3 regions of the Pseudomonas sp. HC1(2025) genome follow, and region 3 is predicted to be linked to each of the others. Evidence: predicted binding sites of a transcription regulator. Region 3 holds the regulator's gene; each other region holds the start of a gene.
The links. The regulator sigma-54, encoded in region 3, starts transcription at its own class of promoters, with help from an activator protein. The targets are predictions, from matches to a motif close to ANTGGCATNNANNTTGCTNT.
Positions count from the first base shown of each region.

Region 1: glnA (glutamate--ammonia ligase) is a predicted target of sigma-54. The motif match lies at 1,896-1,915, and genes of this name have one in related genera.
Region 2: ACSSVH_RS18630 (circularly permuted type 2 ATP-grasp protein) is a predicted target of sigma-54. The motif match lies at 1,726-1,745, and genes of this name have one in related genera.

Region 1 is NZ_CP196017.1:369,748-373,023, forward strand. It holds gene glnA (glutamate--ammonia ligase) at 390-1,796, opposite strand; gene thiI (tRNA uracil 4-sulfurtransferase ThiI) at 2,130-3,276, shown strand, end outside.
Region 2 is NZ_CP196017.1:4,203,959-4,207,234, forward strand. It holds gene ACSSVH_RS18625 (alpha-E domain-containing protein) at 1-278, opposite strand, end outside; gene ACSSVH_RS18630 (circularly permuted type 2 ATP-grasp protein) at 283-1,692, opposite strand; gene ACSSVH_RS18635 (ribonuclease E inhibitor RraB) at 2,154-2,495, opposite strand; gene ACSSVH_RS18640 (hypothetical protein) at 2,707-2,943, opposite strand; gene ACSSVH_RS18645 (START domain-containing protein) at 3,047-3,276, opposite strand, start outside.
Region 3 is NZ_CP196017.1:4,848,643-4,851,918, forward strand. It holds gene lptA (lipopolysaccharide transport periplasmic protein LptA) at 1-392, shown strand, start outside; gene lptB (LPS export ABC transporter ATP-binding protein) at 392-1,117, shown strand; gene ACSSVH_RS21690 (RNA polymerase factor sigma-54) at 1,302-2,795, shown strand; gene hpf (ribosome hibernation-promoting factor, HPF/YfiA family) at 2,871-3,176, shown strand; gene ptsN (PTS IIA-like nitrogen regulatory protein PtsN) at 3,189-3,276, shown strand, end outside.

The sequences.
Region 1 (3,276 bases), 1.4 Mb from region 3:
AAGGCTCCGAAAAGAAGCGTAAAAGCCCTGAAATGGGGGCTTGAGGCGCGAAACTATGGCGCTCTGCCAGCCTGCTCGGGAGATTTCGACCCAAAATGGGCTGGTCCGTGGGCATGGGTGCAACCTATCGCACCAATATAGTGCGAATCCCCACATTCTGTTCAGCGATCAAATATTTCCTGGAAGCACCCCATCAAACTGTAGGAGCTGGCTTGCCTGCGATAGCGGTGTATCTGTCACATCACGACTGACTGAACCACCGCCATCGCAGGCAAGCCAGCTCCTACAGTTTTGATGGGGTTTGCAAAGGTGGATAGTCATTGTTTCGGGCAAAAAAAAGACCTCCCGAAGGAGGCCTTTTTGTCACGCCACTAAGCGGCGCTACCGGATCAGCAGCTGTAGTACAGCTCGTATTCCAGTGGGTGTACGAAGGTGCGGACCTTGATTTCTTCTTCGCTTTTCAGGGCGATGTAGGCATCGATAAAGTCGTCGCTGAACACGCCGCCTTTGGTCAGGAACGCACGGCCCTTGTCCAGCTCTTCCAGGGCTTCTTTCAGGCTGCCGCACACTTGTGGGATCTCTTTGGCCTCTTCAGGCGGCAGGTCGTACAAGTTCTTGTCGGCGGCGTCGCCTGGGTGGATCTTGTTCTGGATGCCGTCCAGGCCAGCCATCAGCAGGGCAGCGAAGCCCAGGTACGGGTTGGCTGCTGGATCCGGGAAACGTGCTTCGATACGGCGAGCGCGAGGGCTGGACACGTAAGGAATACGGATCGAAGCGGAACGGTTGCGCGCCGAGTAGGCCAGCATCACTGGCGCTTCGAAACCTGGGACCAGACGCTTGTAGGAGTTGGTCGACGGGTTGGTGAAGCCGTTCAGGGCCTTACCGTGCTTGATGATGCCGCCGATGAAGTACAGGGCAGTGTCGGACAGGCCGGCATAACCTTCGCCAGCGAAGGTGTTCTTGCCATCTTTGGCGATGGACAGGTGAACGTGCATACCCGAACCGTTATCGCCGTACAGAGGCTTAGGCATGAAGGTAGCGGTACGGCCGTAGGCCACAGCCACGTTGTGTACGCAGTACTTGAGGGTCTGTACTTCGTCAGCCTTGGCCACCAGGGTGTTGAACTTCACACCGATTTCGTTCTGGCCGGCAGTTGCCACTTCGTGGTGGTGAACTTCGATGACCAGGCCCATGTCTTCCATGGCGTTGCACATGGAGGTACGGATTTCGTGGTCGTGGTCGAACGGTGGAACCGGGAAGTAGCCGCCTTTGACGCCTGGACGGTGGCCATGGTTGCCGCCTTCCACGTCCTGGTCGGACATCCACGAACCTTGGTCGGAGAAGATTTTGAACATGGAGCCGGAGATGTCGGACTTGAACTTCACTTGGTCAAAGATGAAGAACTCAGGCTCCGGGCCCACGAATACGGTGTCACCGATACCGGTGGACTTGAGGTATTCCTCGGCACGCTTGGCGATCGCACGTGGGTCGCGGTCGTAGCCCTGCATGGTCGAAGGCTCGATCACGTCGCAGACGATGATCAGCGTCGGCTCTTCGGTGAACGGGTCGAGTACGGCGGTGGAATCGTCCGGCATCAGGATCATGTCGGAGGCTTCGATGCCTTTCCAGCCAGCGATGGAGGAGCCGTCGAACATTTTGCCTTCTTCGAAGAAGGCGTCATCCAGCGCGTCGCGAGCCGGCATGGTCACGTGGTGCTGAGTGCCTTTGGTGTCCGTGAAGCGCAGATCAATCCATTTAACGTCATGATCTTTGATGAGTTGAACCGACTTCGACATAGTGTCCTCCGGGTGGCTTCGGGCTTGGGTAGTGGAGTAGCCCTTAGAATGTGGGTGATGCCGGCGCGGATAGTCCGCCATGGCAACCTGCCTCACAAGAGAGCAAATTGCATGCCAGTGCCCCGACATGGGTTTTTTGCCTCAAAATGGCCCCTATAAAGGTGCAAATCGTCAAAACGGCAAAAATCGCGCACTGCAATGTAGCGCAAACAGTCTTAAATGCACCTCTTTGGTGCGCCGCATGCCGTTTGTATATTAACTGGTTAAACCTTGAGCGATTTCCGCTATAATCCGCGCCCCCCTTTTTCGGCTGGCCCTGCGCGCGCTGTTTCCATGAAATTAATCGTTAAAGTCTTCCCCGAGATCACCATCAAGAGCCGACCGGTACGGATGCGTTTCATCCGTCAATTGGCCAAGAACATCCGCGCTGTGCTCCGTGACCTGGACCCGGCCGTGGTGGTGAACGGTGTGTGGGACAATCTCGAGCTGGAAACCCGCGTCAGCGACCCTAAAGCCTTGAAAGATATGACCGAGCGCCTGAGCTGCATGCCGGGCATCGCGCATTTCCTGCAGGTTGACGAGTACCCGCTGGGCGACTTCGACGACATCACTGAAAAATGCAAACTGCACTTTGGCAACAGCCTTGCGGGCAAGATTTTTTCGGTGCGTTGCAAGCGCGCGGGCAAGCACCCGTTCAGCTCCATGGACGTCGAGAAATACGTCGGCAGCAAGCTGCGTCGTGAGTGCGGCGCGGCTGGAATCTCGCTGAAAGAGCCGCAAATCGAAGTGCGCATCGAAATTCGCGACCAACGGTTGTTTGTGATCCACAGCCAGCACAACAGCATCGGCGGCTACCCGCTGGGCGCGCTTGAGCAGACCCTGGTGCTGATGTCCGGCGGTTTCGACTCCACCGTGGCGGCCTACCAGATCATGCGCCGCGGCCTGATGAGCCACTTCTGCTTCTTTAACCTGGGCGGGCGTGCACACGAATTGGGCGTGATGGAAGTCGCGCACTATATCTGGAAGAAGTACGGCAGCTCCCAGCGCGTGCTGTTTGTCAGCGTGCCGTTCGAGGAAGTCCTGGGAGAAATTCTCGGAAAAGTCGATAACGGTCATATGGGCGTCGTATTGAAGCGTATGATGTTGCGCGCAGCGTCGAAAATCGCCGACCGCCTGCAAATCGAAGCGCTGGTCACCGGCGAGGCGATTTCCCAGGTCTCCAGCCAGACCCTGCCGAACCTGTCTGTGATCGACTGCGTGACCGACAAGTTGGTATTGCGCCCGCTGATCGCCAGCCACAAGCAAGACATCATCGACCTGGCCAACGAAATCGGCACCGCTGATTTCGCCAAGCACATGCCAGAGTATTGCGGGGTCATTTCGGTGAACCCCAAGACCCATGCCAAGCGCTACCGCGTGGAGCATGAAGAGAAAGAATTCGACATGGCGATTCTGGAGCGAGCGCTCGAGAACGCCAAAC
Region 2 (3,276 bases), 640 kb from region 3:
GCGGCGCCCAGGCAACTGTAGATGCTCGCCGGGTTGGCGGCATCCAGGGCAAAGAAGTGCAACAAACGCTCGGCATGCAACTCGCCGTGACGCGCGTGATAGTCGTCCAGGGTGCCGGTGATCAGCAGGGGCATGGCCAGTTCGTGCAGGCCATCGCCGCGCCCATCCTGGGGCATCAGCGACAGCGAATAACTGACATCCAGCATGCGCGCGAGGTTTTCCGCGCGCTCCAGGTAGCGCGACATCCAATATAAATCCGAGGCAGTTCTGCTCAGCATGGTTTCATTCCTCGACCACCCAGGTGTCTTTAGTGCCGCCACCCTGGGATGAGTTGACCACCAACGAACCCTCCCGCAGCGCCACACGGGTCAGCCCGCCGGGCACCACACGGGTTTCCTTGCCGGACAGGACGAACGGCCGCAGGTCGATATGCCGGGGCGCTATACCGTTTTCGACAAAGGTCGGGCACGTCGACAGACACAGGGTCGGCTGGGCGATGTAGGCATGGGGCTTGGCCTTGATCCGCGCACGAAAGGCTTCGATCTCAGCAGCCGTGGCAGCCGGGCCGACCAACATGCCGTAGCCACCGGAGCCCTGGGTCTCCTTGACCACCAACTGCGGTAGGTTCGCCAGCACGTGAGACAGTTCGTCAGGCTTACGGCACTGGAACGTCGGAACATTCTTCAGGATCGGCTCTTCATCCAAGTAAAAACGGATCATGTCGGTGACGAAGGGATACACCGACTTGTCATCCGCCACCCCGGTGCCAATGGCATTGGCCAGCACCACATTGCCCGAGCGGTAGGCGGCCAGCAGGCCGGGCACACCAAGCATGGATTCGGGGTTGAAGGCCAGCGGGTCGAGGTAGGCATCGTCGAGGCGCCGGTAGATCACGTCCACAGCCTTGGGCCCGTCGGTGGTGCGCATGAATACGCGGTCGTCGCGCACAAACAGGTCAGCGCCTTCTACCAACTCCACACCCATTTCCCGGGCGAGGAACGCGTGCTCGAAAAACGCGCTGTTGAAGCGCCCCGGCGTCAGCACCACCACGCTGGGGTTATCCAGCGGGCTGGAGCTTTTCAGGGTATCGAGCAGCAGGTTGGGGTAATGATCGATCGGCGCGATGCGCTGGGCGGCGAACAGTTCGGGGAACAGGCGCATCATCATCTTGCGGTCTTCGAGCATATAGCTCACGCCGCTGGGGGTGCGCAGGTTGTCTTCCAGCACGTAGTACGTGCCGTCGCCATCCCGTACGAGGTCGACACCCGAGACGTGGGAATAAATATCGCGGTGCAGGTCCAAGCCCTGCATCGCCAACTGGTATTGCTCATTGGCCAGCACTTGCTCGGCAGGAATGATCCCGGCCTTGATAATTCGTTGGTCGTGATAAAGGTCGGCAAGGAACAGGTTCAATGCCTTGACCCGTTGAATGCAGCCTCGTTCGACAATTCGCCATTCGCTGGCGGGAATGCTGCGCGGGATGGTATCGAAGGGGATCAGGCGCTCGGTGCCCTGCTCGTCGCCGTACAGGGTGAAGGTGATACCCGCGCGGTGGAACAGCAAATCGGCTTCACGCCGACGCTGGGCCAGCAGCTCGGCAGGGGTTTGATCCAGCCAGCGGGCAAACTCGCGATAGTGAGGGCGGACCTGGCCAGCCTCATCGTACATTTCATCGTAATAAGTGCGGATCATGCCGAACTCCTTGTCACCCGGACGCAACGGACTGTCGCAAGGCCCGTGCCAGCGGCATAAACACTTAAGTATCAATTAGTTGGATATAGCCAAAGGCAGCACCGCACCGTCCTGGTGCAACAACCGCCCGGGCCTTGCCACTCGCGCTTCAAAGCGACGCAGGCATTGCCTATCACCAGCATAGCCAGAGTTGATTTCACTGCCCGGGAAAGCTTGCGGATAATCACGCTCATCCGCTGAACAGGATTCGTCCTACAGCATCACCTCGTCACCGCCGGTAACTTGCTTGTGCAAGTACCGACCGGTTCCCCTTCTTTCCGGTCTTCCCTTTTAGCCACCCTGCTCGGGTGGCTTTTTTTTGTGGAGGAATTTTCGCAATAAGTTCCAAGTACTTTGCCGCGCCACAAACAAAATCGGCCGACCCGAGGGTCAGCCGATACGCTGCTTTATTGATCATGTGTCTACATGGGTAACCCACGAACCTCGTGCTTCACGCCCCATCCCTCGATAATCCCGCCCAAGGGCTCGACTACCGCCTCAAAGTCCTGCTCGAAATCACCAATACCGTCGTAGGTGGCGAACATGACTTTGCTCAATTCCAAGAACCAGGCACCGTCATCCCGTGCACTGACCTGGGCATTGATCGACTCCCCACGAAACCGACCCGCAGCCCGGCGCGCACGTTCCTCATCCGGGAAAATGGCGTAGAACTCAATGGGGTGGAAGCGCGAGAAGTCAAAGCCGCCCTCTTTCATGCGGCGTAACACGTGGGTGCTGATGTCTTCTTGATAGGCTGTGCTCATGAAACGTCCTCCTAAACCGATGGATAGACTTTCCGTGCTTCCCAGAGCCTGCGCGCGAACGGCGCAGGTTGACGGCAATGACATCGCCGCAGGAAAACAAGCATGTAGCTGACAAGACCAGACCTTAGCGATTCATTCGCTGATCTCCCTTGCAGAGTAGCGCGAAGCTATCACCTCCACCAGCAGCGCTTTAAAGACGTACAGGGAATATTCAGGCGGCGGGAGAAATGTCGAGGATCTGGATACTGTTCTGGTCCTTCAAGCTCTTGACCGTCGGTTCGGGGATCCGGCCATCCAGGTCATTGAGGTCCAGCTTGGCGGGGATGGGCAGCAATTTGGCGCGAATCATCTGCGCCGCATCTTCGAGGCTGGGCTTTTGCGCACAGGCGAACAGCTCTACCGATTGCACGCCGTGATCGTCAACGAAGGTAACTTGCCAGTTTTGCATCAGTGCCTCCTCGATAAAGCCCATGGATGGGCTTACACATATCTGGACCTTGAGGGCACGGTGATCGTTCCACTCAAGGCAGGAGGCATATGATCGGTTGGGCTTACGGCTTCTCGGCCGCTGCCTTGAGGGCTTTCAAGGTGTTGAAAGGCGCTTCAACCACAAACTTGTTGGCCAACCAGGAAGGCACGCTGCCACCTGGCTCGGTGTGAACCTGGTAGGTCACTTCGGTCTGGTCGGCGCCTTTGGGCACCAATTTCCAGAAGCCTTCGACCTGGGCCACGCGCACATAGCCTTTCTCTTCCGGCAGATAGGTCGGCACTTCCAGCAGTT
Region 3 (3,276 bases):
TCGCGACCTACAAGGGCGACGTAATCATCACTCAAGGCTCGATGAAGATTACCGGCAATACCGTGACCCTGACCCGCACCCCGGCTGGCGACATCGACGTCGTGACCTCGGTGGGCAACCTGGCCTATTTCGAGCAGCAACAGGCGGCGACCGACCCAGCTCCGATCAAGGGCTACGGCGTGACCATCCAGTACCATGCCCCGCAGAATCGCATCGTACTGACCGACCGCGCCAAAGTGATCAGCAGTGACGGCAACTCGACCGAAGGCGAGAAAATCGTCTACGACACCGTCAAGCAGGTAGCCACTGCCGGCCGCGCCAATGGCACCAAGGTCACTGCGCCACGTCCGCGCATCGACATGGTTATCCAGCCGAAGAAGAAGGCCCAGTAATGGCAACCCTGAAAGCCCAGCATCTGGCCAAGGCCTATAAAAGCCGTCAGGTCGTGCGCGACGTCAGCCTGTCGATCGACAGCGGCCAGATCGTCGGCCTGCTTGGCCCCAACGGTGCCGGCAAGACCACCTGCTTCTACATGATTGTCGGCCTGGTCCAGGCGGACCAGGGTCGCGTATTGATCGACGACCTGGACGTCAGCCACCAGCCCATGCACGGTCGTGCACGGGCCGGGATCGGCTATCTCCCCCAGGAGGCGTCGATCTTCCGCAAACTGTCGGTGTCCGACAACATCATGGCGATCCTTGAAACCCGCAAGGAACTGGATCGCGACGGACGCCGCCAGGAGCTGGAAAGCCTGCTCCAGGAGTTCCACATCAACCACATTCGCGACAACCTCGGCATGAGCCTGTCCGGCGGCGAGCGCCGTCGCGTGGAAATCGCCCGCGCCCTGGCCACTGCACCGAAGTTCATCCTGCTGGATGAACCCTTCGCCGGTGTCGACCCGATTTCGGTAGGCGACATCAAGCAGATCATCCATCACCTCAAGGCCAAGGGGATCGGCGTACTGATCACCGACCACAACGTGCGTGAGACCCTGGATATCTGCGAAACCGCCTACATCGTCAACGACGGCCAACTGATTGCCGAAGGCGACTCCGCCACCATCCTGGCCAACGAACTGGTCAAGGAAGTGTACCTGGGGCACGAGTTCCGCCTGTAAGCGCTGGGGTGTCAGGACATTCGCCATCAGGCGCGGGAGTCAATAAAAACCTCATTATTTTTATTGTTACCGCGCTCTAGGCAAAGCCCCCGATATCAGGCATATAATTTGCTTATGTTTGGCGCTCACGCGCCCTGTCGTGGATGGCGCATTGCGCCGGCGAATAAGGTGTTAAGCCCCTGCCATGAAACCATCGCTAGTCCTGAGAATGGGCCAGCAGCTGACGATGACACCGCAGCTGCAACAGGCCATCCGCCTGCTCCAATTGTCGACCCTGGACCTGCAACAGGAAATCCAGGAGGCCCTGGAGTCCAACCCGATGCTCGAACGCCAGGAAGAAGGCGACGACTTCGATAATGCCGACCCGCTGGCCGACAACATAGAGCAAAAACCCAACACTGACGTCCAGGAACCGTCCTACCAGGAAACCGCACCCACGGTGGATAACCTGGAAGAAGGCGAATGGAACGAACGCATCCCCAATGAACTGCCGGTGGATACGGCCTGGGAAGATGTCTACCAGACCAGCGCCAGCAGCCTGCCCAGCAACGATGATGACGAGTGGGACTTCACCACCCGCACCTCCGTCGGCGAAAGCCTGCAGAGCCACTTGCTGTGGCAACTGAACCTTGCCCCGATGTCCGACACCGATCGCCTGATCGCCGTGACCCTGATCGACTGCATCAACAATCAGGGCTACCTGGACGAAACCCTTGAAGAAATCCTCGAGGCCTTCGACCCGGAGCTGGATATCGAGCTGGACGAAATCGAAGCGGTCCTGCACCGCATCCAGCAGTTCGAGCCTGCCGGCATTGGCGCGCGCAACCTCAGCGAGTGCCTGTTGCTGCAATTGCGCCAACTGCCCGCCAAGACACCGTGGCTGACCGAGGCCCAACGCCTGGTCACCGATTACATCGACCTGTTGGGCAGCCGCGACTACAGCCAGCTGATGCGCCGGATGAAGCTCAAGGAAGATGACCTGCGCCAGATCATCGAACTGGTACAGAGCCTCAACCCGCGCCCAGGCTCGCAGATCGAGTCCAGCGAAGCCGAATATGTCGTACCTGACGTAATTGTGCGCAAGGACAACGAGCGCTGGCTGGTGGAACTGAACCAGGAATCGGTGCCACGCCTGCGGGTCAACCCGCAGTACGCAGGCTTCGTGCGCCGGGCCGATACCAGTGCCGACAACACGTTCATGCGCAACCAGTTGCAGGAAGCACGCTGGTTCATCAAGAGCCTGCAAAGCCGCAACGAGACCTTGATGAAAGTGGCCACCCAGATCGTCGAGCATCAGCGCGGCTTCCTGGAGTACGGCGACGAAGCGATGAAGCCGCTGGTACTGCATGACATTGCCGAGGCTGTCGGCATGCATGAATCGACTATTTCCCGGGTCACTACGCAGAAATTCATGCATACCCCACGGGGTATATATGAGCTGAAATACTTTTTCTCCAGCCACGTCAGCACCTCCGAGGGCGGCGAATGCTCGTCCACGGCGATCCGCGCGATCATCAAAAAACTGGTTGCGGCGGAAAATCAGAAAAAGCCGTTGAGTGACAGCAAGATCGCTGGTTTACTGGAAGCACAAGGCATTCAGGTCGCCCGTCGAACCGTCGCCAAGTACCGCGAGTCCCTTGGGATCGCGCCTTCCAGCGAGCGTAAGCGGTTGATGTGACGGGCAGGCCACAGCGTTCCAGTGGCGGGTATCCCTACCCGCCGCTTTATGCACTGGCAACGAAGGAGAAGCTGTATGCAAGTCAACATCAGTGGACACCAACTGGAAGTGACCGAACCGCTGCGCGCCTACATCAGCGAAAAACTCAAACGAATTGAGGGGCATTTCGACAAGATCACCAATGTGCAAGTCATCATGTCTGTCGAAAAGCTGAAGCAGAAAATCGAAGCCACCTTGCGTATACCCGGCGGGGAAGTAGTCGCCAATGCAGAGCATTCAGACATGTATGCCGCCATTGACGACCTGACCGACAAGCTGGATCGCCAAATCAAAAAGCATAAGGAAAAGCAGCAGAGCCTTCTTCAAGGCACAGGCCGCTAACACTCCCCACCCATGATTCGACTTGAAACCATCCTGACCCCCGGCCGTTCCCTCGTGAACGCGCCGGGCGGCAGTAAAAAGAAAGCCCTCGAACAGATTG